DNA from 2 places in the Paenibacillus xanthanilyticus genome. Region 1 is predicted to be linked to the other one. Evidence: predicted binding sites of a transcription regulator. Region 1 holds the regulator's gene; the other holds the start of a gene.
The links. The regulator Rex, encoded in region 1, represses fermentation and respiration genes when NADH is low (regulators of the CRP and FNR family bind a similar motif). The targets are predictions, from matches to a motif close to TTGTGAAATATTTCACAA.
Positions count from the first base shown of each region.

Region 2: the regulator Rex is predicted to act here: its motif matches at 3,184-3,201, upstream of ACFSKT_RS05600 (DoxX family membrane protein).

Region 1 is NZ_JBHUHA010000001.1:1,966,661-1,981,616, forward strand. It holds gene ACFSKT_RS08130 (cell wall elongation regulator TseB-like domain-containing protein) at 216-746, opposite strand; gene ACFSKT_RS08135 (amidohydrolase) at 746-2,047, opposite strand; gene ACFSKT_RS08140 (redox-sensing transcriptional repressor Rex) at 2,028-2,687, opposite strand; gene dinG (ATP-dependent DNA helicase DinG) at 2,684-5,551, opposite strand; gene ACFSKT_RS08150 (tetratricopeptide repeat protein) at 5,579-6,322, opposite strand; gene panD (aspartate 1-decarboxylase) at 6,437-6,820, opposite strand; gene panC (pantoate--beta-alanine ligase) at 6,813-7,703, opposite strand; gene panB (3-methyl-2-oxobutanoate hydroxymethyltransferase) at 7,700-8,614, opposite strand; gene ACFSKT_RS08170 (biotin--[acetyl-CoA-carboxylase] ligase) at 8,889-9,872, opposite strand; gene ACFSKT_RS08175 (CCA tRNA nucleotidyltransferase) at 9,869-11,233, opposite strand; gene bshA (N-acetyl-alpha-D-glucosaminyl L-malate synthase BshA) at 11,256-12,419, opposite strand; gene bshB1 (bacillithiol biosynthesis deacetylase BshB1) at 12,482-13,180, opposite strand; gene mgsA (methylglyoxal synthase) at 13,189-13,599, opposite strand; gene dapB (4-hydroxy-tetrahydrodipicolinate reductase) at 13,639-14,442, opposite strand; gene ACFSKT_RS08200 (tetratricopeptide repeat protein) at 14,467-14,956, opposite strand, start outside.
Region 2 is NZ_JBHUHA010000001.1:1,354,154-1,369,109, reverse strand. It holds gene ACFSKT_RS05620 (carbohydrate ABC transporter permease) at 1-13, shown strand, start outside; gene ACFSKT_RS05615 (carbohydrate ABC transporter permease) at 15-863, shown strand; partial or broken gene ACFSKT_RS05610 (LamG-like jellyroll fold domain-containing protein) at 1,055-1,660, shown strand; partial or broken gene ACFSKT_RS05605 (right-handed parallel beta-helix repeat-containing protein) at 1,760-2,929, shown strand; gene ACFSKT_RS05600 (DoxX family membrane protein) at 3,223-3,780, shown strand; gene nirB (nitrite reductase large subunit NirB) at 3,948-6,377, shown strand; gene ACFSKT_RS05590 (nitrite reductase (NAD(P)H) small subunit) at 6,407-6,724, shown strand; gene ACFSKT_RS05585 (uroporphyrinogen-III synthase) at 6,747-7,568, shown strand; gene ACFSKT_RS05580 (Crp/Fnr family transcriptional regulator) at 7,613-8,326, shown strand; gene hpf (ribosome hibernation-promoting factor, HPF/YfiA family) at 8,452-9,006, shown strand; gene ACFSKT_RS05570 (hypothetical protein) at 9,256-9,441, shown strand; gene ACFSKT_RS05565 (hemerythrin domain-containing protein) at 9,497-9,970, shown strand; gene ACFSKT_RS05560 (nitroreductase family protein) at 10,093-10,734, shown strand; gene spoVG (septation regulator SpoVG) at 10,903-11,190, shown strand; gene ACFSKT_RS05550 (alpha/beta hydrolase) at 11,429-12,223, opposite strand; gene ACFSKT_RS05545 (sensor histidine kinase) at 12,427-14,178, shown strand; gene ACFSKT_RS05540 (response regulator transcription factor) at 14,175-14,956, shown strand, end outside.

The DNA.
Region 1 (14,956 bases):
CCGAGCGTGCGTGTAAGTGCTGGCAGTGCTGGCAGCCTTCACATCCGCTCTATCGTCACTGCTCTGTCCGCATCCTCTCAACCTGAACTTTAGTTTATCGCATTCCGCTCGATTATTCATGAATCAAAATGTTCCACGGCACGATGTTCCACGCCGAGTATGCCCTTGAGTATGCCAAAAAAAGCCGCTGCGTCTGCAGCGGCTTACGTCCGTGATTATTGTTTCGGCAAGTTATAGGTGATGATATAACCGCCATCGTTGTACCGGTAAAAATCATAATAATACATCAGCTCGCCGGATTGATCCCGCGCGTAGAACAACTCCCACACCGGCTGGCCTTCCAGCATCCCGAGCTGCATTTGCTTCAGCTCCGCATCCGGCTTCCCTTGGAAAAACTGCTCCTTCAGTTGGGCTCTGATGACGCTGTCCCTCTTCTTACGCACGATAAACTGGTCCAGCTTCTCCCCGGTCAACCAGACGACGGCATCGTCCCCATCCGCGTCCTTCCCTTCGACAACCCAAGCCGTCGTATCCCACACGTACTTGTAGGCATCCTTTGTCGAGACAAGACCGGCCATCTGTTTGGCTTGCCACTTCGCTTGGTTCTCTTCCTTCCACCGCGGGCCTTGAACGTGCATGTAATAAGCGTTAAGGCCGATCAGCAGCGTCACCGCGACGACCGCTGAGAATAACGCAATTCGCACCGGCGTCCAAAACGGAAGACGTTTGCGTCGTACGGTCCGCATTAACGGGCCAGCAACCCTTCAAACGCGCGTTGTGCCTCGGCCATAATTTTCTGCTCGTCGAGCAGCGTGCACACGCCAGATTTCACGACCTGGCGGCCATCGACCCAGACATGCTGCACGTCGCGGCCGGAGCCGCTGTACACGAGATGCGAGACGATTTCCGTCTGCGGGTAAAAATGCGGTTGTTCCGTATTAATGGCAATAAAATCGGCTTTCATGCCGGCTTTCAGCGCGCCGATCTCATCCGCTTGCCAGATCGCCCGGGCGCCATAGACCGTGCCCATCCGCAGCGCTTCCATGGCCGGAATCGCCGTTGGATCGCCGGATACGCCTTTATGGATCAGCGCCGCGATGCGGATCTCGTCGAACAGATCCAAGTTGTTATTGCTCGCCGCGCTATCGGTGCCAAGCGACACGGTCACACCGGCCTTCAGCAGCTCCGGCACGCGCGCGATGCCGCTCGCCAGCTTCAGGTTCGACGCCGGGTTGTGGGAAATCGCCACACGGCGTTCGGCCAGCAGCGCAATCTCGTCGTCGTTCAGATGCACGGCATGCGCCACGAGCGACGGCCGCGAGAAGAAGCCCAGCTTATCTAGATGCTCCACCGGACGGGTACCGTAATCGTTGACGTTCTGCTGCACTTCTGCCGCGGATTCGGACATGTGGGTATGAAGCGGCACATCCAGCTCATGCGCCGCGGCTACAATACGTTCAATGTAATCCGGCGGACACGTGTAAGGCGCATGCGGCGAAAGCATCGTCCGAATCCGTCCGTTTGCTTGACCGTTCCACTCTTTGGCGAACTGCTTCGCTTCTTCGAGCTTCGCGGTTTGCTCCGCCGGCGAGCAGAGGCCGATCACACCGCGCGTCAGCACGCCGCGCATCCCCGACTGCTCCACGACTTTGGCCAAAATCGGCATCCGGTCGTACATGTCCACGAACGTCGTCGTGCCGGACTTCAGCATTTCGATCACGGCCAGGGCATTCCCCCAATGCGCGTCTTCGTCGTTGAACTTGCCTTCCATCGGCCACATTTTATCCTGCAGCCACACCTGCAGCGCTTCGTCGTCCGAATACCCCCGCAGCAGCGACATGGCCGAATGCGCATGCGTATTGATCAGTCCCGGCATGAAAACCAGACCTTGGCCGTTGATGCGTTCCGCCCCTTCGGGAATCGGCGTTGGCGCTGCCTCACCTATGTATGTAATGCGGTCGTTCTCCACGACCATATGACCTTTCACCCAAGGCTGATTATCGTCCATCGTGACGAACGTGCCGTTCTCAATCCACAACCGGTTCATTCTCGGTCTCTCCTTCTTTCTCCAAATAGTACGCCAAACTGAGCAGATCCCGGGTAAAATCCGCGTAGTGAATGCGAACGTGTTCGGGTACGCGCAGGATGACAGGCGCGAAGTTCAATATCCCTTCGACGCCTGCCGCCACGAATCGATCGGCCACGTTCTGCGCTTCGAATGCAGGGACCGTAATAATCCCGATTCGGATGTTCAGTTCTTTCACTTTCTCGATCAGACTATCCATGGGCAGTACGGTCAAGCTGTTGATTTTCGTGCCGACGATCGGCGCATGCGCGTCGAATACCGCCGTTATTTTCATATTATCCTTCAAATACGTATTATAATTGCACAACGCGCGGCCTAAATTACCAGCGCCGACCAACCCGACGCTCAGCGGCTGATCCAACTTCAAAATTTGCCTGATTTTCTCGATCAAATACGAAACGTCATAGCCGATGCCTTTGCGTCCGAATTCTCCGAAATAGGCCAAATCCTTACGAATTTGCGCCGGATTCAAGTCCAGTTTGTTACCAAGCTCCTGGGAAGAGACGGTTTGAATATCGCGCTTGTGCAAATCGCCGAGCACTTGAAGATAGACCGGCAGCCGGCGAACGACGGCTTCGGAAATTTTGAACGTCTTAGTCATGTGCGGACCTCCTCTCCTGCTTTGGTGGATAGCCAATCGCGGATGCGCGGCACGATTTGATCCAAATGCATCGTCTCGATTTTCGGACCCGGCAGCGAATAAAGAAAGTATTTGCCATAGTAGGTATCGATTACGCGCGTATCATAGATGAGCACGATTCCTTTGTCCTTCGAGGTGCGGACGAGCCGGCCGAAGCCCTGCTTAAACTTGATAACGGCTTGCGGCACCGACAATTTCATGAACGGATTCTGCTTCTGCTGCTGCAGCATTTCGGATTTCGCTTCGATGAGCGGATGATTCGGCGGCTGGAACGGAAGTCGGACGATCGCGAGGCACGTCAGCGCATCGCCGGGGATATCGACGCCTTCCCAGAAGCTGCTCGTGCCCAGCAGTACGGATTTGGCCTGCTGTTGAAACCGCTTGGTAAGCTTGCTCCGGTTGCCGCTGTCGATGCCTTGCCCAATCAGCTGAATGCCGCTTGCTGCAAGCAGTTCCTTCAACGGATCGTATACCTGCTTCAGCATCCGGTACGAAGTGAACAGCACGAGCATCCGTCCTTTCGTCTCGACCGCCGTATCCGCAAGCGACTTGATCAGCAGCTCGTTAAAGTGAGGATCGCCTGCCGCCCCCTTCAATACAGGCAAATTGCGCGGGATGACAACGAGCGCCTGTTCTCTGTAGTTGAACGGAGACGGAAGTTGAACCGTCTTCAGTCGGCCATTCTTCTCGTCTTCGCCGAGCCCGAGCTGTTCCGCCGCATATTGGAACGACTTCTGCACCGATAGCGTCGCCGATGTAAGCACGACGCTTTTCTTGGCGTCGAAGAAGTGGGTGCGCAGCTGCTCGCTGACATCGGCCGGCACGGCATAAAGATGGATGGATTTTGCCCTGAAATTCGTGTTTCCCTCCAGCCAATACACCATATCAGCCTTGTCGGCTTTCATGAAGGTGCGAAGCTCGTCGCGTGCCCGTGTCAAATCCTTGACCGTCCCGCTCAAGTCCGTCACCATCGCGACGATCGCCGAGTCGTCGACTTCGTCTTTGATTTCACCGAACACTTTATCCAGCGTTCGCACGATTTTGCTCAAATGCCCGTGAATGCTTTCCTCCACGATTTGCGCGTCGCCCCAGCCTTTCGGCAAATTGCCATGGCGCAAGCGGAGCACCAGCTGTCCCGTCTCTGCTGAATCGGATTGGCCGCTGCCCATCATTGCGTACAGCAGCTCGAATAATTGGTCCCAATCGTCCCGCAAATCGCCGAAATCCGGCAAAATCTCGTCGATCTTCTCCCGCCACGCAAGCGATTTGTCAGAGGGTTCTCCCGCAAGCTTGTGAATGAGGCTGACCAGTTGCCCGTTGCGCGCGTCCTTGGCTAATCGGACAAGCGGATGCTGCACGGACAAATACGAAATTTGGGTGCCCAGATGCTTGCCTGCCACTTCCTCGAGATGGTGCGCCTCGTCCACGATTAAATGCTCATAACCGGGAAGGAGCCGGTGGTCTGCGCGGATGTCGGTGAACAGCATCGAATGATTCGTAATGACGACGTCCGCCAAATTCGCTTCCTGTTTCGCGCGATGATAATAACAACGCTTAAACCAAGGACAGCTTCGATTGAGGCAGGAATCGGCGTCACTGGCGACCGTTCCCCAGAATTCCGACCCTTTGTTGCCGAAATTCAGTTCCTCTTGGTCACCATGTCCGGTCTCCGACAGCCACACGACCATTTGCGAAGCCGTAATGCGGTCTTCGGTCGGGGAAGCAAAATCGTGCATATTCACCTTGCCTTCGAATTTGCGAAGACACAAGTAGTTGCCCCGTCCTTTAAATATCGCTGCCCGGAACGGAGCGGGCATCACCTGCTGCAATAAAGGCAAGTCCCGTTGACGCAATTGTTCCTGCAGGTTAATCGTATGCGTGCTGACGACTATCTTTTTATCCTGCTGGATACCATAAAACAGAGCGGGAATCAGGTAGCCGAGCGATTTGCCCGTTCCTGTGCCCGCTTCAATAAGCAGGTGCCGGTTCTGTTCAAGCGCGGCCAGCACCTCTTCGAACATTATATTTTGAGGTTCTCGTTCCTCGTAGCCGGGAATGAGCGCCTTGATATTCTCTTTGAGTCCGCTTAAAAATTGGTCGAACGTCCAATCCGCGACCGGAATATCCTCGCCTTCGCGGGGCGATTGTTCTTCCGTCCAATCGCCCGCTTGCATTGCGAATTGCCTGAAATATTGATAGGCATCCGAATCCACGGTGGACATCGTCTCTTTGCGTATCGCAATCTCGTTCACGAACCAACCGGTATCGTCGATGGCGTCTCCCAGCAGCGATGCAATGCGCTGCAGCGTCAACAGCGGCAATCGCTCCAGCTTGCGGTAGCATTCCGCGAACAGTTCGGCGGTTGCCATTGCGTCGCTATCAGCCCTGTGATGCTGATCGTGTACGATTCCGAAATGCTCCGTGACCGAGCCCAGCTGATACGAGGTGAGCGTCGGGTATAGGATGCGAAGCAGATCGATCGTATCCAATCTCCGTCCATCGAAAGTCATATATCCGCTTCGATCCAACGCCTGGTTCAAGAAGCCGGCGTCGAAACCAACGTTGTGGGCGACCAGAACCGCATCGTCCAGCAGCGGGATCACTTCGAGCAGCACTTCGTCAATCGGTTTCGCATCGACTACCATCTCATCATCGATGCCCGTAAGCTGCGTAATAAAGGCTGGAATCGGTATGGTCGGCTTGACGAAGCTGCTGTACGACCGAATCGTCTGCATCTCCTCGTCAAGCAGCACCAGCCCGACTTGTATAATTTCATCGCCGGCCCCATGGCCGGTCGTCTCAAGATCCAAAACCGCATAGTTCATCTTCCGCTACTCGATCCTCTCCGCAAACTAAAGCTGCCCGCTACCGAAATAAAGAGATAAGTGCCCGTCTTGCTTCTGACATGATTTCAAGTTCGATAAAGGGTCGGTAAAAGCCGGGTCAGTCTCGTGCGCCTTCAAGAAATAACGTTCCGCCTGCTCCAAATTCATTCGTACCGCTTGAATACAGCCAAGCGCGTTATATCCGAGCGCCTGCCACTTGGGGTGATCGGTCAGCTCGACGAGCAGTTGAAAATGCCGCTGCGCCTCCTGCCATTGCTGAAGATGCATATGCGTCATCGCAAGAAACAGACGCGCCATGTTGTTCTCCGGGGCTGCTTGCACCGCTTGCTCGAAGTGGTCAGCCGCTTCTTTGAACATGAATAATTTGAAATACCCCTGCCCTTTAACCATTAATCCCGTTTCGTTGCCGGGATCTTGCATAACCGGCTGCTTGGGCACAGCTGGCTGGGATGAAAGCCCATTCGCCGGCTTATCGCCTTCGGGCTTGCCGACAGGCGCAACTGGCGGTCCGACAGCCGCAGACGGTACGCCGGAAGGTTTGCCCCCATCCGGCGCGTCCCGGTACGTATTACGGAATTCGGCCAGCTTCTCCTCGAATTGAAGCCATTCTTCAATAAAGGTGTCGCTCATTGATTTTAGCATGGATAATTGCTCGAAGTACCGCTTCTTTTGATCGAGTTCGGCGCTGCCAAAATGTACCATGATCTCGTCAAGCAGTTCGTGCATCGTTGCGAATACATGCTGGAACATCGCCTGCATCCCCACCTTCACGCGTCGAATTTGAATGAAATGTTATGCTCATTCTTTGCGCGGGGGAGGCTTTTCATACTCCATGGCATTCGTTACACAACCCAACCAGCCGAATTAAATGCTGACGCCGTGCACCTCTTCATAATGGGCGTCCACCGGTTTGTTGCCGGCATCCATGATCACGATCTTCGGCTTGTACTGCCGGGCTTCTTCCTCCGTCATCATGCCATACGAAATAATGATGATGTTGTCGCCTGGCTGCACCAGACGCGCCGCAGCGCCATTCAGACAGATGACGCCGGAGCCGCGAGGGCCGGTTATCACGTAGGTCTCGAGCCGTGCGCCGTTGTTGTTGTTGACGATCTGGACCTTCTCGTTCGCCCAAATGTCGGCCAGTTCCATCAGGTCTTCGTCGATCGTGATGCTTCCCACATAATTCAAGTTCGCTTCCGTGACGGTCGCGCGGTGAATTTTCGATTTCATCATCGTTCTAAACATGGTAGCCACCTCCGTGCAGTTCCATCAAGCGGTTATCGATCAGTCTCGTTCGGCCGAATTTGACGGCCAGCGCGACAAGAATTTTACCTTCGTGAGCCGTTAGCTCGGATTCGTCGTTCAGAGGTTCCAAGTCTGGGTAGGTCAGCACCTCGGCATAATCAATGTCCGCCAAAGGCGCTTGTCCAATCGACTCTTTTATTTTATCCGAAAGCGCGCGATTCGTCATGCCCGGGGATTTCACCCATTCTTCGGCAAGCGCCAGCGTCCGGGACAGAATGACCGCCTGGCCGCGCTCTTCCTCGCTCAAGTAGACATTGCGGGAACTTAAGGCAAGACCGTCCGACTCGCGAACCGTCTCGCAAGGCACAATCTGGACGGGAATATTCAAGTCTTCCGTCATCCGCTCGATGACCGCCACCTGCTGGGCGTCTTTCATGCCGAAATAGGCGCGGTCCGGCTGGACGAGGTTGAACAGCTTGCCGACGACCAGCCCTACGCCGTCAAAATGCCCCGGCCGGGAGGCACCGCACAGCCGCTCGGTCACTCCGCTGATCAGAATCTTGGTCACCGGCTTGTTCGGATACATCTCCTCGACGGACGGCATGAAGACCACGTCGATGCCGTTCTGCTCCGCGATGCGAAGATCCCGCTCGGCATCCCTCGGGTAACGGTCGAAATCCTCGTTCGGTCCGAACTGCATCGGGTTGACGAAGATGGAGAGCACGGCAAAGCCGCACTCTTCCTTCGCTCTTCTCATCAAGCTTGCGTGTCCTTCGTGCAAGAAGCCCATCGTAGGCACGAAGCCGATATGCTGCTCAGGGCGGGCATCCCGCTGGCCGCGAAGAGCCGCGCGCAATTGTTCGATCGTCTTGGCGATAATCACGGTCTTGCGCCTCCTTGATGCTGCAGTTCCTTCGCCGGAGATTCCGCGGCCGCGGCCGCTTGCTCCTGACCGCCGTACAGGTTCGCGATCTCCGACTGCTCCTGTACGCCGAACGCGTGCTGCTCGGCCGGGAACGCGCGGGATTTGACCTCCGTTATATAGGACGAGATCGCCTCTCGAATGGTTGTTCCGATGTCCGCATAGGTTTTGACGAACTTCTTCTCCCTGTACGGCGAAGCGTATTTCAGCAAGTCATGGTAAACGAGCACTTGCCCGTCACAGCCGCGTCCCGCGCCGATGCCTATCGTCGGGATCGACAGCTCCTGCGTGATCGCCGCGGCCAGCGGCTCGGTGACCAGCTCGAGCACGATGGCGAATGCGCCGGCGGCTTCCAGCGCTTTGGCGTCGTCGATCAGCTGCTGGGCTTCTTTCGGCAGCTTCCCTTGAACCTTATAACCGCCCAGCTGATGAACCGATTGCGGCGTCAGGCCGATATGGCCCATAACCGGGATGCCCGCGCGTACGAGCGCGGCTACTTCGTCCGCGATATCCGCGCCGCCTTCCATCTTCACCGCGTGCGCGCGGCCTTCCTGCATGAGACGCGCGGCGTTGCGCAGCGTCGTCTCCACGCTTAGCCGGTATGTCATAAAGCTCAGATCGGCCACGACGAACGTGTTCGCGGCACCGCGCACCGTCGCGCGCGTGTGGTACACCATATCGTCGAGCGTGACCGGGATCGTAGTATCGTAACCAAGCACGACGTTGCCGAGCGAGTCGCCGACCAAAATGATATCGATGCCCGCTTCCTCGGCAAGTTTGGCGGATGGGTAATCATAAGCCGTAAGCATGGAGATCGCTTCGCCAAGCTGCTTCATTTTTTTCATCTTCGTAATGGTAAGTGCCTGTTTCATGTCTTCATCCTCCTTTAAGGATTAGGGTAAACACAAAAAAACCTTTTAGCCGCCGCTAAAAAGGTCCCAAATCGAAAAGGAGCGTCTTTCGTTGCTTACGCAAGCTTCCTTCTGTCTCGGTCCCTAACGGCTCAGAGCAGAATACGCACTGCCATGCAAATATTGGCCAATCTCCTGAAGACCGTCCGTTCGGGTGCAGTTCGCCCCATCCGCGATACCGCCCCGAATACGGTTTCCAGTTAAATCAAGTATACCAGATCGCACCCGAAATCGTCTATGAACGGGCATCCAAGGGCCGGACCGCTTCCGCGGAGAAGACGGGAAGCTCCGTGCCGTCCGCAAGCCGCACGAGCAGCGCGCCGCTGTCCATTAGCGAGATCGGCACGCCTTCAACCGCTCCGCCCGGCGTCATTAACTTCGCGGGCTTATGCAGCGTCACAGCCAGCGCTTCCCATAAAGATTGAATGGTCGTGAAACCTTCCCGCAAGTACAACCGGTACAGGTGCTCGAATTGTTTGACGAATGCCCCGATGACGCCGGCCCGATCGACCGTCTCGCCCGATGCGATGCGCAGCGACGTCGCGATCTCCGCCAGATCCGCTGGGTAGTCGTCTTCTGTCAAATTCACGCTGATGCCGATTCCCATGATCACGTGCCGAATCCGCTCGTCTTCGGCCGATGACTCCAGCAGAATACCGCTGATTTTCTTACCCTCGATCAACAAATCATTCGGCCATTTAATGCCGATATCCACCGGAACGCGCTCCTTGAGTGCCCGGCACAACGCAACCGCCGTCAGCAAGGTGAGCTGCGGCGCGAACTGGAGAGGCAGACTCGGACGGAGCACCATGCTCATATAAATGCCCTTGCCTGCGGGCGATACCCAGGTGCGCCCCATTCGGCCGCGCCCGCTCGTTTGCTGTTCCGCGATGACGAGCGTTCCTTCTTCCGCGCCTTCTTCGGCCAGCTTATGGGCAATATTTTGCGTGGAGTCGACGGACTCGAATAATTTGATGCCGGATACGAGCGTCGTGCCTTGCAGTTCGCCGAGCAGCTCTGCCATCGTTAACCGGGAAGGCCGGCCGACCAGCCGGTAGCCCAAGCGGGGGGAGGCATCGATCGTATAGCCCTGCGCTTCCAGCTTGCGGATCTGCTTCCAGATGGCCGTGCGGCTGATCCCCAGCTCGCGGCTGAGCAGCTCGCCCGATACATATTGTTCGCCGCTCTCCTCCAGCAAGGTCAAAATGCGGTTGCTCATCGTGTTTCGCCTCTGCTTTCTCTCTGACTTTCCAGCGTCTCTGCCCATTGCAGCAGCGTCTCCGCCACATTCTCCACCCTACCATGGGCGGCTTCGCGCAGCATTTCCTTCAGCAGTTCGCCAAGCCATGGGCCGCTAGATCGGCGAAGACGTCTCATGACTTCGCCGCCCGTCACCGCGAGCCCGCGCATGTCCGTGACCGCCATGCCTTCCCGATATTCGCGTAACAGCGCAGGAAGCGTCGTAAAGAAGTCGGCATGCGCCACATTCTCCGGCTGCGCCAGCGGAAGGCGATCCAGCGCGAACAGCCAGTTGTCCGCGATGGACGTGCCGTGCGACAAGATGATGTCGATCCAATAATGCTTCAATTGTTGAAGCGTATCGGCATTCGGAACGACCTCTCCTTCGGACAGGTACCGACTTAAATAAGCATCCATGCATGCAGCCAAGCTCATCGTCAACCCGAAATTTGTTCTTCGGCTGTTGGCATACTTTAACGACTCAAACAATAGTTCGGCATCCGCGGACGTCAACCCCCGAGCGAAACCAATGCGCAGCCAATTCAAATCGATTGGCTTGTCCGATTCAGCCGAAAATTCGTCTCGCGCCTTTTCGAAGCTAGCGAAGGGCTCATAGGAACGAGCCTCTCCGTCGATCCTTAATCGGCTTGGCAGCGGCTCTTTCGTATGCGCGAGCAAGCCGCTGCGCGCAAACAAAACGGCAGCCCGCCGAGGGTGGCTGCCGCTCATCATTTTATCGGCTTCCGCGCCGATGCGCTCCATCGCGACATGCCGCAGCAGAGGCGCATACCGCTTGAGCGCGCGCCACGTGCCGAGCGCGATCCGCAGCCGGAATTCTCCGGCAAACCGGACCGCGCGCACCATCCGCAGCGCATCCTCCTGAAATCTTGCGTCGGCGTCGCCCACACAGCGAAGGATGCCGCGGTCCAGATCCGTCGCTCCGCCGTAAGGATCGACCAACGTCCCGTCGGCGCGTACCGCCATCGCATTCATGGTGAAATCCCGGCGGAGCAAATCGGCCTCGAGACTCGTTACGAATTGCACGGCCTGCGGCCTGCGATATTGTTCGTATTCGGATTCCGTCCGATACGTCGTCACCTCGTACGGCATATCGTCCAACAACACTGTAATCGTGCCATGTTTGAGTCCCGTCGGGATATGGTTCGGAAACAAGGCGATCACTTGATCGGGCGTCGCCGATGTCGCCAAGTCCACATCCTTGATTGGACGACCCAAATACGTATCCCGTACGCAGCCCCCTACGAAAACGGACTCGTACCCGTGCGCCTGCAGCGTCTCAATGACGGGAAGCGCCCGAGTCATCTCTTGCGCCAGCTTCATGCCGCGCTCCCTCCTCGGCTTGCTATTCGCTGCAGATCGGCTGCGGCACGTCGGCCTCGATTCCCAGCACGCGATAATAGATCCGTTCGTATTCCGCGGTGATCAAGTCATTGCAGAATCTCGTTCTGGCTCGATGAAGACAAGCTTCCCGGAACTTCTGGTACATGGCTTCATTACGCAGCAGCGTAATCGCGTGCTCTGCCATCGTATCGGTGTCTCCGATCGGTGCCAGGAAGCCCGTTTCTCCGTGGGTGACAAGCTCCGGAATCCCGCCGGCCACCGAACCGATCGTCGGCACGCCGCATGCCATCGCTTCCAGCGCCACCAAGCCGAAGCTCTCCTTCTCGGAAGGAAGCAGCATCAGGTCCGCAATCGAAATGACGTGCGCTACATCATCCTGCTTGCCTAGGAAATGAACGCGGTCCGCCAGCCCCATCGAGCGGATTTTATGTTGAATTTTCGGCAGATCCGGCCCTTCTCCAACAAGCAGCAGCCGGCTTGGCACTTCTTCCGCCACTTTCGCGAAGATGTCTACCACGTCTCCTACGCGCTTGACGGGACGGAAATTCGAGATATGCATTAAGATCTTCTCGCCGTCACGCACGAAATCGCTGCGGAAATTCGCACAGCTGCGCGGGTAATAGATCCGTTTGTCAACGAAGTTATAAGTCAAGTCGATCGGATTGTCGATCTCAAGCAATTCCTTCGTTTCGTTGATCAGATCCTGCGAGACGGCTGTCACCGCATCACTCGAGTTGATCGCCAGCCGGATAAGGTCCTTGAGCGATTCGTCCTGAGCCAGCACGGTAATATCCGTCCCGTGCAGCGTAGTGACGGTTTTGATGTCGCCGCCGATCATTTGCTTGGCCAGCAGCGCACAGATCGCATGCGGGACCGCGTAATGAACATGCAGCAGATCCAATTGCTGCATCTTGGCCACCTGCGCCATTTTGCTGGCCAGCGATAAGTCATACGGCGGATATCGGAACACGTAATAATCGTTAACCTCTACCTCATGAAAGAATATATTTTTCTTGAATTGACCGAGCCGAAACGGAATGCTGTGCGTAATAAAATGAATTTCGTGCCCTTTCTCGGCCAGCAGCTTACCCAGCTCCGTCGCGACAACGCCGGACCCGCCGAGCGTCGGATAACAGGTAATGCCGATTTTGAGAGGTCTCGCCACGGTTTTCCACCTCCTGGTGCGTTCTTTAGATAACGATATGCTTGATGTGACGAAAACTGGCGTTAAAATAATTCAACGGGCTGCGGTTTCTTGGTCGTAAACCCTTCCGCGTAACCCCAGCCTCTCGATTGGCCCAACAATAAATCCCTTGCCGCCACCCGTTCGACGTATCGGTCGGTCAGCGGCGTGCTGACATGATCTTGACCGAGACTCGCGGGGTTAAACTGGGATTTGTACGCTTGAAGCGAAGCGATCTTACGCTCGTAGTATGCGCTGACGTCCACCATGAGCGTCGTCCCCGCCGTATCGTTAATATAATAGAAAACAAGCTGTTCGACGTTGACCGGGGGCATGTCCGGCGCATACTTACGCAGCTTGGCATTGAAAACAGCCTCCTCGACCATTCGGCTGCACGCCACATGATCCGGATGCCGGTCATCCCAATACGGCGCAAATACGAGTCGCGGCCGTAATCGTCTGATTTCGCGAACAATCGCCTCGATCTGCTGCGGGGAGCCGTTCAGCCCTCGATCCGGCAGCGCAAGACAAGAGCGCTCGAATAGACCAAGCACCGCGGAAGCTTCGGCGGCTTCTTGCCGCCTCGATTCCACGGTGCCATTCGATGACATCTCTGCCTCGGTCAAATCGCAAATCGCCGTCTTGCGACCAGCCAGTGCATGCTTGGCCAACGTGCCGGCCATGCCGATCTCCACGTCGTCCGGATGCGCGCCGAACGCCAATATATCGACCGAATATGTCATGATTCTCCCTACTCCGGTTTATATTTGTGGACCAGTTCCCGCCAAGCAAAATCGCCGCGTTCCAGTGCTTTGACGAGCAGCTCGGCGGTCGCCACGTTGGTCGCGACCGGAATGCCCTGCACGTCACATAGGCGAAGAAGGGCAATAATGTCCGGCTCGTGCGGCTGCGCCATGAGCGGATCGCGCAGGAAAATAATCAAGTCCATCTCGTTCGTGGCCACCAACGCGCCGATCTGCTGGTCGCCTCCGAGCGGTCCCGACATAAATCGATTGATCGAAAGCGACGTTTGCTCCATAATACGGGTTCCCGTCGTCCCCGTCGAATACAGCGTATGACCTTCGAAGACGGTTTCGTACGCCGTTACGAAGTTCACCATTTCGTCCTTCTTGCGGTCATGCGCGATAAACGCGATATTCATGATGTGTTCTCCTCTCCCGTTATCCCGGTAACCGGCTCTTTACTCCATAATGTGCTCGAAACCGTAAATAAGTCCCTCGTACGTCATGACTTTTTTCACCGCGTGATTGACGCCGGGCATATAACCCGCACGGTCGTAAGAATCATGACGAATCTTCAGCGTTTGGCCGAAAGCGCCAAACACGACTTCCTGCTGGGCGAATACACCCGGCAGCCTAACGCTATGTATGCGAAACCCGTTATAATAACCGCCGCGCGAGCCTTCGATGATTTCTTCCTCGTTCGGATTGCCTTGGCGAAGCTCGCCGCGCGCTTCGGAAATGAGCTCGGCCGTCTTAATGGATGTGCCGGATGGCGCATCCAGCTTCTGATCGCCATGATATTCGATGATTTCCAGATGCGGCATATACTTGGACGCCTCGGCCGCGAACTTCATCATCAGTATGGCGCCGATGGAGAAGTTTGGCGCAATCAAAGCGCCGATTCCCCGCTCATTGCACAGCTTGTCCAGCTCTTGCATTTGATCTTGGTTAATGCCGGTTGTCCCAATGACCGGGCGCACGCCGTGCATGATGGCGATCCTTGCGTTCTCGTACCCGACCTGCGGGATCGAGAAATCGACGAGCACATCGGCCTTGGCCGAAGTTAGCGCCGACTCGAGATCCGCCGCGGTCACGACGCCGCAAGCCGCGACTCCCGCAAGGATGCCTGCATCCACGCCGCCGGCAGACGGGGAGACGGCCGCGACCAGTTCGAGCGTTTCGTCTTGAAGGACCATTTTGACGACTTCGCGTCCCATCCGGCCGCGAGCTCCCGCTACCGCCACTTTGATTCGTTCATTCATAACGTACGTAACCACCTGTCTGCATTATCTTTTCTTCTTCCGAACAATCGTGCGAAACGTTCCGCGCAATTTGCGGTTCACGTCGGCAAGCAGCCGCTGTGCGGCCGAATGATGCGGGTCGAGCTTCATCGCTTCATGCGCGAACTCCGCCGCTTCTTCATACCGATGCTGCGAAGCATAGACCGCGCCGAGAAGCAGGAGCACCTCCACATTAAGCGGATCTAGTGTCGACGCGAATTTCAGCTTCTCGATCGCGCTGTCGGTCTCCGGCGGCGTTCTGCCGAGCAGCCCTTCGACTTCCCGCAGCAGCAGCTTGGCTTGCACCGTCTGCAGCTGAAAGCGGTATTCGTCCGAGCTCGGATCAAGCGCGGCGGCCCGCTCCGCGTGATACAGCGCTTTTTGCGACTTGCCGCTCCGCAAGCACGTAATGGAACATCTATAATGATGCGACGCGTGATCCGGTTCCAGCTCGATCGCCTGTTCGAACCAGCCGATCGCCTGCTCGTAATCGCCG
Region 2 (14,956 bases), 610 kb from region 1:
AGGAGAGCGGTAATATGAATCTTCGGCGAAAGGCGGTCATCAAGCTGGCGGCCGAGCAGCTGCTCCTGCTCGCGCTGACGTTCATGATGCTCTATCCGCTGCTGTGGATGGTCGCCGGCTCCTTCAAGGATAACGCCACGATCTTCACAACGGCCCATTCGCTCCTCCCGAATCGGCTCGACTTCTCCAGCTATGCGGAGGGCTGGAAGGGGTTCGGCGGCGTGACGTTCGCGACCTTCTTCTTGAACTCGACGATCATCACGCTGTTGTCCACCTTCGGCAGCGTCGCCTCTTCCGCGCTCATCGCGTACGGGTTCGCCCGTATCCGCTTCCGCTGGAAGAAGCTATGGTTCGTCTGCATGATGCTGACGATGATGCTGCCGTTCGAGATCATCATGGTGCCGCAATACGTCATGTTCAACTGGTTCGGCTGGATCGATACGTATTGGCCGCTCATTCTGCCGACCTTCTTCGGCACGCCGTTCTTCATCTTCCTCATCATGCAGTTCATCCGCACGCTGCCGCACGAGATGGATGAAGCGGCCAAGATCGACGGCTGCGGCAAGTTCGCCATTTTCTCGCGCATTATCGTGCCGCTGATCGTGCCGGCGATGATGACGTGCGCCATTTTCTCCTTCTACTGGCGGTGGGACGACTTCATGGGACCGCTGCTGTACTTGAACAAGCCGCAGTTGTATCCGGTGTCGCTGGGGTTGAAAATGTTCTCCGACCCCGACTCGATCACGAATTGGAGCGCGCTGTTCGCCATGTCGACGCTGAGCGTCGTTCCGGTATTCGTCGTCTTCTTCCTATTCCAGCGGTATATCGTCGAAGGGATTAGCACGAGCGGCTTGAAGGGCTGATCGGACAAAAGGGTGGTAGCCTCGGAGCTTGCCTGAAGCTGATCGCCGCCGCGTCAATCGATCGCCGTCGCCGCATCAATCGATCGTTGCCGCACCGTGCCACGAACTCGCGTCTTTTGAAGGGAGGTGGTTATCCGCAGCTTACACTTGCAGCCCGATAGACCGAACATTCAAAGGAGGAAAGGGTAACGATGAATAGACGTAATCCGATTCAAGCGAAAACCTTCAAAGGCACGGTGGTCACGATGTGCATGGCGCTGGCCGTCCCGTTCGTCATCTATGGCACCGCCGCCGCGGAGACGCCGCTGGCCGATAATTTCAACGACGGCAACGCCGCGGGCTGGACCGCGTCGACGGGCAGCTGGTCCGTCGTGTCCGACGGCGGCAACTACGTGTACGCCCAGACCGGCACGAGCGAAGGCCGTACGTCGGCAGGCAGCGCTTCGTGGACCGATTACGCCGTGGAGGCCAAAGTGAAGGTCGACAATTTCAACGGCACGAACCGCACGTATGTCGCCGGCCGGTATAAGGATGGGAATAATTATTACGCCGCATCGTTATATAACAGCAGCGGAGGCAAGCTGGAGATTCGCAAGAAGGTAGGCGGCTCCTCGACGACGCTCGCGACCAAAACCTATGCCTTGTCGACCGGAACGTGGTATGCCGTGAAATTAGAAATGGTCGGATCGACCATTACGATGTACGTCAACGGCGTGAAGGAGCTGACTGCCACGGATACCGCCTTGACGGCAGGCGGCGTCGGATTGCTCGCGGTCAAGACGGCGTCCAAATTCGATGACGTGACCGTCACGACGGGCGGCGGCACGACCGATCCCGGCACGGATCCGGGTACCGACCCGGGCACCGATCCCGGTACGGACCCAGGAAATCCGCCGACTCCGGCAGCCGGCGATCTGTTCGTCGCGCCAACCGGCAGCGCAAGCAATGCCGGCACGCTGGATAGCCCGACTACGCTGGAATCCGCGCTGACGCGCATCGCGGCCGGCAAAACGATCTATATGCGAGGCGGTACGTACAACTACGCTTCGACAATCACGATCGCGCGCGGCAACGACGGAACGGCAAGCAGCCCGAAGAAGATCGTCGCTTACGGCAGCGAGAAGCCGGTGCTCGACTTCTCGGGTCAGTCGTTCGGCTCCGCGAACCGCGGGCTGCAGCTGTTCGGCCATTATTGGAACGTGGAACGGATCGAGGTGAAAGGGGCCGGCGACAACGGCATTTTCATCGGGGGCAATTATAACATCATCCGCAACGTGGAGGCGCATCACAACCGCGATACGGGCATTCAGCTGGGCCGTTACGCATCGACCGCGGCCAACAGCGAATGGCCGCAGTACAATCAGGTCATCAACAGTTATTCACACGACAATTACGATCCGGACAACGGCGAGGACGCGGACGGGTTCGCGGCGAAGCTGACGGTGGGACCGGGCAACGTATTCGAAGGCTGCATCGCGGCGTATAACGTCGACGACGGCTGGGATCTGTATGCGAAGACCGATACGGGCCCGATCGGCGCCGTCACGATCCGCAATAGCATCGCGCACCATAACGGGCAGACGTCGGACGGCACATCGACGACCAACAGCGACGGCAACGGCTTCAAGCTCGGCGGCGAGCAGATCCCGGTTGACCATATCGTCGTGAACAGCATCGCCTATCAGAACAAGAAGCATGGCTTTACGTATAACAGCAACCCGGGCTCCATCAGAATGACGAACAACACCTCCTGGGACAACGGGCAGAGCAATTTCGCGTTCGATGCGGGCACCCATCAGTTCACGAACAACTTGTCCTTCGACGGCGGATCGAGCGACAAGACGAGCGGCACCGACGTTAGCGGCACGAACGTCTGGTGGAAGAACAACGCAAGCGTGAACGCGAAGGGGCTTGCGGCAAGCGCGGCCGATTTCGTCAGCTTGACGCCGACGGTCACGCGTAATGCGGACGGCTCGCCGAATCTGGGCAACTTCCTGAAGCTTGCGGACAACAGTGATTTGAAGGGCGCGGGAACGCCAAGCGGCACGAACATCGGGGCAAGGTAAGGGGAGACGGTTATCGACGAAGAGGACGCGCGGGATTCCGCCGCGTCCTCTTTTACATCAGGAAACGGATCGACGAAATGAAGGCCTGAAAGGCCTTCCTACGTGTATGCGCGAAAAAATCGTTAGCGGTGTGAAAAGGATCACATCTTTGCGCGCGATGCGCGCCTATAATAAAGCCATGGAAGACAGCAACAAGCGCCGCGCGGCTCATGGCGATGCGGAAAACGCCGCGAATGAGCAGCTTCCAAACTATATTGTGAATTTATTCACAAAACCAAGGAGATGTATCCATCATGTTGATGAAATTTCTTCGCGAGAATGTATATGCCGCCGGGTTTCTTGTCCTGCTTCGCCTTTATCTCGGTTACGAATGGCTGACTCACGGTATTGATAAATTGAAGGACGGTTTCGACGCAGGCGGTTTCCTGCAGGGCGCGATCGCCAAACCGGTCGTGGATCGCGCGACGAACGAACTTATCTATCCGACCTTCACGAATTTCCTCGAGAATTTCGCGCTGCCGAACGTCAAGCTCATCAACATCGCGATTCCGCTTGGTGAGACGCTTGTCGGCTTGGGTCTTATCTTGGGCGGACTTACCGCCGTGGCGGCATTCTTCGGCCTGATGATGAACTTCATGTTCCTGTTCGCCGGCACCGTCAGCACGAACCCATGGCTCATTCTTCTCGGCGGCATCGTGATGATCGCCGGCACGAACGGCGGCCGCTTCGGTATCGACTACTACCTTCTGCCGTTCCTTCGCAAGATCGCGACGCGTTTTGGCAAAGGCAACAAGCGCGGCGACGAGCAAGAGGACGCGCTCCCGGGTACGCCGACGCATACGGCTCATTGACCCAAGAAAACCTTGATGGCTAATAGAACCTTCGCCTCCGCCTTGACCAGGTGGGTGCGAGGGTTCTTTCGTTATGCGAGACTTCCCCGAACAGCCGGAATGAAGTATGAATCGCTGCAAGGCATCGAATACTAATTTCCAAATGGCAACACGAGGAGGAACGTCGAGTGGAACGCGAACGTTTGGTCGTGGTCGGCAACGGCATGGCGGGCATCAATACGGTGGAAAACATTCTCAAGCTTGCTCCGAACAAATACAGCATCACCATCATCGGAGCGGAGCCTTACCCGAATTACAACCGCATCCAGCTCTCTTACGTGCTCGAGAAAAGCAAAGCGATCGAGGATATTATTCTGAACGACTGGCAGTGGTACGGCGATAACGGGATCGAGCTGCATACCGGCGTGAAGGTAACGGGGTTAGATCTCGCAAACAAGCAGGTGGAGGCCGAGGGCGGACTGCAGGTTGCTTACGACAAATTGATATTGGCGACAGGCTCTCGTCCATTCCGGCTAAAGGTGCCGGGCGCGGACAAGGAGGGCATCGTGGGCTTCCGCGACATCGACGATTGCGAGCGCATGGTCCGAGCCGCCAACGTGCACCGGAAGGCCGCCGTCATCGGCGGCGGGCTGCTGGGCTTGGAAGCTGCCAAGGGGCTGCTGAAATTAGGCATGGACGTCACCGTCGTCCACTTGGTCGAGGAGCTCATGGAGCGCCAGCTGGATAGGACCGCATCGCTCATGCTGCAGGCGGAGCTCGAGGGTCAGGGCTTGAAATTCGCCATGGGCAAGAAAACGACGGCATTCCTGGGCGATGACCGCGTGACGGGCCTGCAATTCAGCGACGGAACGACGCTGGACGCGGAATTCGTCGTGATGGCCGCCGGCATCGTGCCTAATGCCGAGCTCGCCAAGGCGAGCGGACTCGAAGTGAACCGCGGCATCGTGGTGGACGATTACATGCGCACGTCGGCGCCGGACGTCTATGCGGTGGGCGAGTGCAACGAACACCGGGGAATGTGCTACGGTCTGGTGGCTCCGCTGTTCGAGCAGGGCGGGGTGCTCGCCAAGCATCTGTGCGGCGCCGAGACGAAGCCGTACGAAGGCACCGTCGTCTCCACGCAGCTGAAGATCTCGGGTATCGACGTCTTCTCGGCCGGCGAGTTCACGGACGCGCCGGATCTGGCGATCGTGCGCATGCATGACGAGTGGCGGCGCATCTACAAGAAGATCCTGCTGCGGGGCGGCCGGATCGTGGGCGGCGTGCTGATCGGCGACGGCAAAGAATCGACGCGTCTGCAGCAATGGATACGGACCGGCACGGTCATGACGGACGCGATCCATGGGGCGCTTATGGGCACGGCCGAGTCCGATTCCGGCAACTCGGTCGCGGATATCGCGGACGAAGAAATCGTATGCGGCTGCAACGGCGTGACCAAGAAGCGGATCGTGGACGTGATCCAGGAGCAGGAATTCACGACGGTGGAGGAGATCAAGATGTCCACCGGCGCGTCCCGCTCGTGCGGCGGCTGCCGGCCGGTCGTCGAGCAAATCTTGAAGCACGTCCTGGGCGACAAGTATGATTCGGCCGCAGCGAAGAAGGAAGGTATCTGCGCCTGCACGACGCTCAGCAAAGACGAGGTCGTCCGCAATATCAAAGAAAAGGGTCTGATTACCTCGAAGGAAGTCCGATACGCGCTCGGCTGGGAGAACGAAGAAGGCTGCTCGAAGTGCCGGCCGGCGCTGAACTACTATTTGGGCATGATCTGGCCTTCGGAGCATGTGGACGAGCGAGACGCGCGCTTCGTCAATGAACGCATGCACGCCAACATTCAGAAGGATGGCACCTTCGGCGTCATTCCGAGAATGTACGGCGGGGTCACGACGCCGGAGGATCTTAGGCTCATCGCGGACGTGGCCGTGAAATACAACGTCAAGCTCGTGAAGGTGACGGGCGGGCAGCGACTCGATCTCCTGGGCATCAAGCGCGAGGATGTGCCGAAGGTGTGGGAAGAGCTGGGCATGCCGTCGGGTTATGCTTACGCCAAGGCGCTGCGCACGGTCAAAACCTGCGTCGGCTCGCAATTTTGCCGCTTCGGCACGAAGGACTCCATCGATATGGGCGTACGGCTGGAGAAGAAGTTCGAGCGGCTGGACATGCCGGCGAAATTCAAAATGGCCGTCAACGGCTGCCCGCGCAACTGCGCGGAATCCGCGACGAAGGACCTCGGGATCGTCGGCAACGAAGGCGCATGGGAAATTTATGTCGGCGGGAATGGCGGCATCAAGGCCCGTCTAGCCGACTTGCTGTGCAAGGTGAAGACCGACGACGAAGTCATGGATATCGTGGGGGCGTTCATCCAGCACTACCGGGAAACGGCCAACTATCTGGAGCGCACGAGCGATTGGCTGGAACGGGTAGGGCTCGATCACGTGGTCGCGATTGTGGTGGACAACGCGGAGAAGCGGAGCGAGCTGAACGGCAGGATCGAGTTGTCTCTTCAGCAGGTGAAGGAGCCGTGGCGGGATATCCTGGACAACCGCAAGCTGAAGGAGCAGTTGTTCGAGGAGATCAAGGTGCCGGTCCGTCAGGAATAAACGAGGATGAGGATAGGAGCGATACACGGATGGAGTATTATCATGTCGGCTCGCTGGATCAGTTCCCGATGCGGATCGGGCGGGTCGTTCGGATGAGCGAGCAGGAAATCGCGGTGTTTCGGACGACGGAGGGCAAGCTGTTCGCGCTGGAGAACCGCAGCCCAGGACCGAGAGGCGGCACGATCGTGGAAGGAATCGTCTCGGGCGAGGTGCTGTTCGATCCGATCTGCGATTGGAAGATCGGGCTGGCGGACGGCCGCGTGCTTCCGCCAGACGAAGGTCAGGTGCGAAGTTACCCGGTGGATATTCGCGACGGCGAAGTGTACGTCGGTTGGCCGCAGCCATAACCGAAAGAAAAGGAGGTGCGTCATGGTTACATTAAACGGGAAAAAAATCGTCATCGCGGGCTCGCAAAAAATCGACGAAATGTCCGACCTCATCCGAAAGCAAGGCGGCATTCCCGTCGTGCGGCCGCTGCAGGGCTTGACCTATGCGGATGAGGCCACGGTCGACGAAGATCTTCGGCGTCTGATCGCGACTGGCGCGGACTGGCTCGTTTTCACGACCGGCATCGGCTTCGCCTATTTCCGCGAGCGCGCGGAAGCGCTCGGATTGCTGGCGGACTTCACGACATTGCTGAGAGGCGCTCGCGTCGCCAGCCGCGGATATCGCACATTCGCATTCCTCAAGAATCTGGGCGTTCAGCCGGAGATCATCGCCGACGACGGCTCGCTTCGCAGCGTGGCCAGTAAGCTCGAGCAGATCGATTTGAACGGGAAACGGGTGTGGATTCAACTTCACGGACAATCTCATTCCGAGCTGGCGGACTTTGTCCGCAAGCGCGGGGTCGCCGAGCTCACGCTGTCGCTGCCCTATCATTATCAGCCGCCGGAGCCGGAGGTGTTGGCCGAGGCTGTGCGCGAAATCCGGGCCGGCGAAGTGGACGCCGTATGTTTCACGACGCGGGCGCAGATCGCTTACTTGTTCGATTACGTGAAGGAACTCGGCGCGAAAGAAGAGATAATTCGACAGTTCGACGAGAACGTGCTGGCCGTCGCCGTCGGGAAGGTAACCGCAACGGGACTCGAGGAGGAAGGCGTTCGCCGGGTAATCGTGCCCGACGTGGAACGAGCGGGCGGCATGCTCGTCGAGATCGCCCGGTATTTCGATAAGCACAACGTAAGCGGCTAGCGCAGGAAACGTAGGCTTGCACATCCTTCTGAAGGAGGCCATCCATGGAATCGAAGACGGAGGAAGCCGGCGGCGGGTTATTACGAACGCTCTCGGTGGAGAATTTCGAGAAGCTAAGGGGCATCATGTACATAAGCAAAGCTGAGAAGGGCTCCTATCTGTTCAGGGAAGGCGAGATAGCCGATAAACTTTATTACCTATTCCAAGGGCAGGTCAGAACGACCAAGTCTTCGGACGTCGGCAGAACGCTAACGTTATACCTTCACCAGGCAGGCGACCTGCTCGGTCAGGTTGATCCCTTTCAGGATGGGGTCCATGGCTTCAGCGCCGAAGTGACCGAGAACGCGTCGATCGGCACCCTCCAGCGCAAGGACGTGGAGGTGCTTGTCTGGCAGGACGGGGATTTCGCCTTGGAATGGATGCGATGGATGGGGCTTATGCACCGTCTCACCCAAACGAAGTTTCGCGATTTGATGCTATTCGGCAAAACCGGCGCCTTGTGTTCGCTTCTGATTCGTCTGTGCAATTCCTATGGCAAGACGGATGAGGGGAAAATCGAAATCAACCTCAAAATTAGCAATACAGAGATGGCGGACATGATCGGGGCGACTCGCGAGAGCGTCAATCGGATGCTGAGCGAGCTAAGAAAGAAGGGCGTCATCGACTACGCGAATGGGTATTACGTCGTCCATGATCTGGAATATTTGCGCGAAATTTGCCACTGCGACAATTGCCCGAAAGAGATCTGCCGGATGTGATTCATGGACATGGGAGGTGGAAGTACCTTCCTAAAATTCGTTGTGAGTATCGTCACAGCGAGCGGCCGGAAAGCGGGGCTATAATGAAGCCATGCAAGAGAGCTTGCAACGCTAAGGAGGCCTTCATGATGATGTCCATACACGTTCACGGCAAACACCTTACGATTACACCGGCTCTTCAAGAATACGCGGAACGCAAAATCGGAACCGCGCAGGCCTGGTTCGACGAACCGGTCACCATTCACGTCACGCTCGCGGTGCTAGGGCATAAGCAGGAGCACGCGGTCGAAGTGACGATTCCCTACCATAGCATGGTTTTCCGCGCAGAGGTCAAGGATATCGATATGTATGCCGCCCTCGACGAGGCTTCCGACAAAATAGAGCGCATTCTTCGCAAATATAAGGAACGGGCGCGCCGCAAGCTAAGAACGCAAAGCCGCGAGATGGCGTACAACCTCCAGCAGACAAGGTCGGCTGCGAGCGCTCTGGAGGAGGATGAGGATTTTCCGGTCATGAAGGTGAAGCGGATCGCGATGAAGCCGGTCGACATTCAAGAGGCGATTCTGCAGATGAACATGTCGGACCACTCCTTCCACCTGTTCCACAATCGGGCGTCTAACCGCATGGAAGTAATTTATCGTCGCAAGGACGGTACGTACGGCCATCTCCTGGCTGAATAAAGGTCCAATAAACGATGGAGCCATTCGAATAGTCGCGCGCGACTTTGCGGATGGCTTCTTATGCGTTCTTCGGATCAAAAAGCGCATTACTTCGGGCGTGGCCGTCTCGTACTCGGATGGGGCGACTGCGTTCCGCGACCGCGAATCCTCGCAGCCACATGTGAGGAAGTGCACAGCGGATAACGGCGGCGCGCGGTATAGTGGAGTTGTAGAGAAGAGGCTTGTTACTAACTTGCGAGGTGAAGCCAAATGGAAACGAAAAGAAAACATACCGATCTGACGAGATATATGCTCCACTATTGTTATACATGCGACGAAGCGGGCGAATGCGATACCGAGCGGAAATGCGCGGCCTGCATGGAGAAGAGAAACCGGGAGGAAGATAAGCGGGACGCGGTGACGACGAAGGACCTGTTGACGCTCTATGCCTTATAAACGAAAGCAGCCGAGATTGGAATGCCAACACAGTCATAAGAGGAGCTGAGTTCGCATGTTTACGTATCAGGAGGAGCTGCCCGTGGAATTGACGCGCGGGCTTGAACGGTTGGTCAACGAGCACGAAGTGATTCGGGCGGATATCATCAAGGTGGAAAAGCTGATCCGGGAGCTGAAGGATCGCGGCACGCCGGAGTTTCACGACATCCTGAATTTGAAGTGCCAGACGGACGCATTAGCCGAATCGCTGCAAATTCACGTGAATTGGGAAGCGAAGGTGTTATATCCCTTACTGCAAGATGCCGCGGCCCGCGCTCATAATCCCTTGGCGATGACATCCGTATGGATGCGGGAGAACGACTATCCGGGGAGCACGTATATCCGTCTATTCTGGGGACAAATGAGCGTCTATCTGGACGACCATGCGCCAGGGCTGTTCGAGAAAGGCCTTATCTATCTGCAGAAGGCCTGCCGACTGACTTGGGAGCAGCTAGAGCTGGAAGAAGAGATTCTAGGCGCGCTGACCTAATCGGCATGCCGGAGAGTCTTTTCTTTTTTCGGTTGACAGCAAGCATGGTTCCTCTCTATACTGTAACTAAAGTTATAACAGTAACTAAAAATATTACAGTTTGGATGCGGAGGAATCATGATATGACTCAGAAAACGGGCGTGGATTTCTATTCGGTCATTCGGGAACGCCAATCGATTCGGAGCTACGATCCGAGCGTGACTATTACAGAGGAAGAGCTCAAGGAACTGCTGCGGGAAGCGACGCTTGCGCCGTCCTCCTCGAACTTGCAGCCTTGGCGTTTCATCGTGGTAACGGATTCGGCGGTCAAAGCGGACCTGCTGCCGATCGCCAATAACCAGAAACAGGTGGTCGACGCGGCGGCGACGATTATACTGCTCGGCGACACCGAAGCGTACAAGCGCGCGGACGAGATTTACGACCTGTCCGTCGAAGCGGGCATGCCGAAGGAAGCACGCGATGCCTACGTACCCCGGATGAAGGAATATTACCGGACGATGTCCCCGGAGAAGGCGCGCAGCGTGGCGTTGATCGACGGCGGCCTGGTCGCGATGCAGCTCATGCTGGCTGCCAAAGCCAGAGGCTACGATACCGTGCCTATGGGTGGCTTCTCCCCTGAGAAACTGATCGAGTACTTCCAGATTCCGGCTCATCTCATTCCGGTTATGCTTATTTCGGTCGGCAAAGCGGCGGCGGGATCGGGCTATCCGACGGCTCGTCTTCCGATCGAAAAGGTGACGTCCTGGAATAAGCTGGAGCAATAATGGCTTACAGGCCTATGACCAGAGCGGCATAACCATGCAAGAACCCATCGTCCCTCGGCGGATCGCGGGTTCTTTTTTTTACGAAAATTTAAGATTGGAGAGCAGGAAATGAAGCCGCTTGCATGGTATTGTAATGGTTAGACATCTATGGAAAAGGTGGGAGCCTCCTTGCAAATTACCGATATCCGACTCCGCGCCGCGAACAATGACGGCCGGATGAAAGCCATTGCGTCCGTCACCTTCGACGGCGAATTCGTCGTGCATGACCTTCGCGTCATTGAAATGGAGGGCCGGCTGTTCGTCGCCATGCCGAGCAAGCGAACCCCTGACGGTCAATTCCGCGACATCGCGCATCCGATCACGCCTGCGGCCCGGGAGAAGATCCAGTCGGCCGTGCTGGCCGAATACGATCGGTCGGTCCATAGGGCGGATCAGTCGGAAGAAGAGATCGCTTAGATGAAGAAGGATGAAGCAGCCCGAGCTCGTCGAACGGGAACGGAACCCGGTTGAATCCTGGCGCTATCGATCTTAATCGGCGGCGTGTTCGGAACCTTTATCATCAAATAAGCCTAAATAGGCCAATCGAAAGAGCCGCTGCATCCGCAGCGGCTCTTTCGTCTGTTTGTCTGGATTTCGGCTTTATCCTGGCCAAATTCCGGCAGATGCGTGACATCTCCCTCGAGGCGCCTGGCGCTTAATCCCCGCTCTTATTCATCCATGCTGTGAGGGCGTTCGCGACGGCATCGATTTGCTTGGCAGGCGTAATGTCCGGGTCGTGGTCTCCTTTTTGTTTGCCGTACAGGCCGAATTGACTGTGGTTGGCGCCTTCGATCGCGACGTACGTCGTCTCCGCCGGCAGGTTGGCTTTGGCTTCCTCCCATTTGGCCGTGTTCATGACGCCATCCTTGGTCCCCGTTATTTGCAGCGCGGGTATCGCCGAATCGCTAAGGCTGCCCCCCTCGTCGACATAGGAAGCGAGGAAGTAGGCGCCGGCAATCGTATCCGGATGCTTGGCCGCGTATCGGGCGGCGAAGACGCCGCCGAGCGAATGGCCCCCGATGACATAGCGGTCCTCGGGCCGCTCCGCGATGATGCCATCCGCCCGGTTCGCGCCGAACATGGCGAGATTAAACGGCATCGAGACGACGTAGACCCGATGGCCGCGCTCGGCGATGGCTCTGGCGAGCGGCGCGTAGCTCTCGGGTTCGACCATGCCGCCGGGGTAGAAGATGACCGCGGGCTGGCGAGCTTCGCCCGAATCGGGTTCGAATCGGGTCCAATCCGATTGTTCGGCGACCGTCACGCCGCCGCCGCTTCGGAGCGCGGCCAACGCTTCTTCCTTCGGCACGTAGGTGAGTTGGTTCAGGGCGATCAAGACGCCGACGATAAGCACGACGACGATCGCGGCCGTCCAATACAGCGCTTTGCGCCATCGGCGGCGGGCTGGTTTATCGTTTGTTCGAGATAAGACGTTCGTTGGATCGGACATAGCAGCAGCAGCTCCTCAGGTTGCGATTATCGATCACGAATATTATACCCTAAGGTTAATTAAATTGAACGTGAACGTTGCATGAACCGTTGCATTCGCGTCTCGGCGCTTTTGTATATGAAAACTTCTCTAATAAATCGTGTTCCGATTTGTAGCAAGAGACTTTATAATAGGGGTCACTTTACGCGCACAAGGGGGTATTTATGCGACAACCATGGCAGCGCGCCCGACACCCGCTCGGGCCCCAATCGCTGCGGCGAACGCTTGTCGTCTATTTGATGATCGCATGCATGCTGCCGCTCGCGCTCGTCGGCATCGTGACGTACACGTCGATTTACGACATCTTGACAAACAAGATCAAGAGCGGGATCAGCGCGAGCTTGAAGCAGGAGGCGGGGGCGCTCGAGAATTTGATCAGCAACCTGGATTTTGCCTCGAAGCAGTTCGCGCTCGACGACCAATTGGCGGGCGAAGTGTCTGCTTTTCTCCAGGAGAAGCAAGTGTACAAGAAGTCCGAAATCATGACCCGCATCAGCCAGAAAATGAATCTCGTGAATTTCACGAACCCTTATCTCGGGTTGACCGCCTATGTCATGCCGGAGGCGGAGGACCCGATACTGTTCGCGAATCTAAGCGTCACGCCTGAATTCGATCTCGCCGCGTTCCGTCCGTTCGTCAAATACAACGGCGCCGGCTACCACGGGCCGCACCGGACGATGTACAACTATGGGGCGAATATCGTCTTCTCGTCCGTGCGTCCCGTGCGCATCGAGGGCGATCGCAAAATCTATGTGTATCTGGAATCGAACTACAATTTGTTCCGCAAGATTCTGAATCCGCAAGCTTACGGCGTCGAGGTGTCGCATTTGCTCATCAACGAGCAAGGAGAAGTCGCGTACGTCGAGAACGACGAAGCGCCGATTCCAACAAGCCAACCCAGCTGGCAGGACGCCTCCATGCTGCACGAGGAATATAAGGGCTACCATCTGTTCCGCTACAAGAGCGAACAGGGGTGGGAATTGATCACCGCGGTACAGAAATCGACGTTCAACAGCGAGCTGCGGTCGTGGTTCACGAAGATGGTCATGATCACGTTCGCGATGCTGCTGTTCGCCGGCTTGATCGCGATGCTCATCTGGCGGAAGGTGTATCGCCCGCTGAGGAAGGTGAACGCCGAGATCGTGCGAATGGCGGAGAACCGGACGGCGCCCGTCACGTACACGCGCATCGAGGAATTCGATCTGCTGCTAGCGAACTTCCAGGAGATGAAGACGAAGGTGAACGACCTGATCGATGCCGCCGAGCGGAACGAACAGCAGCGAAGCCAGCTTGAGATCGAGAAGCTGCTCAGTCAGATCAATCCGCACTTCCTGCACAATACGCTCAATTCGGTGCAATGGCTGGCCCGGATGAATGGACAGAAGGAGATCGACAAGCTCGTGACGCTGCTCGTCAAAGTGCTGCATTACAACCTGGGCAAGCAAAGTCTGATCGTCACGCTGCGGGAGGAGTTGGAAGCGCTTCATCACTATATGGAGCTGCAGCGCGTCCGGTATGATTACGAATTCGAATTCGACGTCTACGCGGACGAGTCGCTGCTCGGATCGGCGATTCCCAGGTTCCTGCTGCAGCCGCTGGTGGAGAACGCGATCTATCACGGGAGCAGCGAACAGGCCGGCCGCGTGGCGGTGACGATCCGCGGCGCGGGCCCAGAGCGAATGGAGGTCATCGTCCGGGATAACGGGAGCGGCATGACAGAGGAAGAGGCGAAGCGGCTGCTGCAGGATGATCCGAAGGAAGCCCGAAGAGGCTTGGGCATCGGGCTGTCGTATGTGAGCAGGCTGTTGGAACGTTATTACGGCGCCGAAGCGAGGATGACGATCGAGAGCCAGCCCGGGTTCGGGACGGAGGTCATCATCGCGCTTCCCGCCAGAGGAAAGGAGCATCTGACATGATAAGAGCGATCGTCGTGGACGACGAGAAGCTTGTCCGCAAAGGGTTTATTTCGATGATCGAATGGGAGCGCTACGGCATCGTCATCGCCGGCGAGGCGGCGGATGCCAAGTCCGCGCTCGCGCTGCTGGCTTCCGTGCCGGCAGACCTCATGTTCACCGATATCACGATGCCGGGGCAGTCGGGCTTCGAGCTGATCAAGCAGGCGAGGCTGCAATATCCCCGGCTGCAATCCGTCGTGCTGACGTGCCATCACGAGTTCGATTACGTACAGGAAGCGCTCCGGCTCGGGGCGATCGATTATATCGTCAAAACGCTGTTCGAGCTGGACAACACCGACGAGGTGATGAATCGCATCGTCGAGCGTTTCCGTTGGGAGCAGGGGAGCCGTAAAGGGGAGGAGGCGAAGGAGGAAGGGGATCCGTCTGCGGACGCGGCGGTCGTGTTCGTGCCGGATGCGGCGGACGCGGACGGCAAGGCGTTGTACCGGCTGCCGATGATCCAGCGCGGTCCGCGGCTGCTGCAAGCTGGACGGTATTGGTTCATTCCGCTGGCTGAGCCGATGAATGAAGCGGAATGGCAGCAGGAGGCGGATAAGCTCCACGGCTGGCGCGCGGCGCTCGTGACCGGGCTGACCGGACGATCGATCGGGGAGTTCGAGCGCGCGCTGTCGGAAGGGATGGATGCGGCGCTGTTCTATGCCGAAGGCAGGCTACAGGCGATCCCGACGATCCGTTACGACACAATGGCGGAGGCGAAGGGGATGGCCGGGAAAGCGTC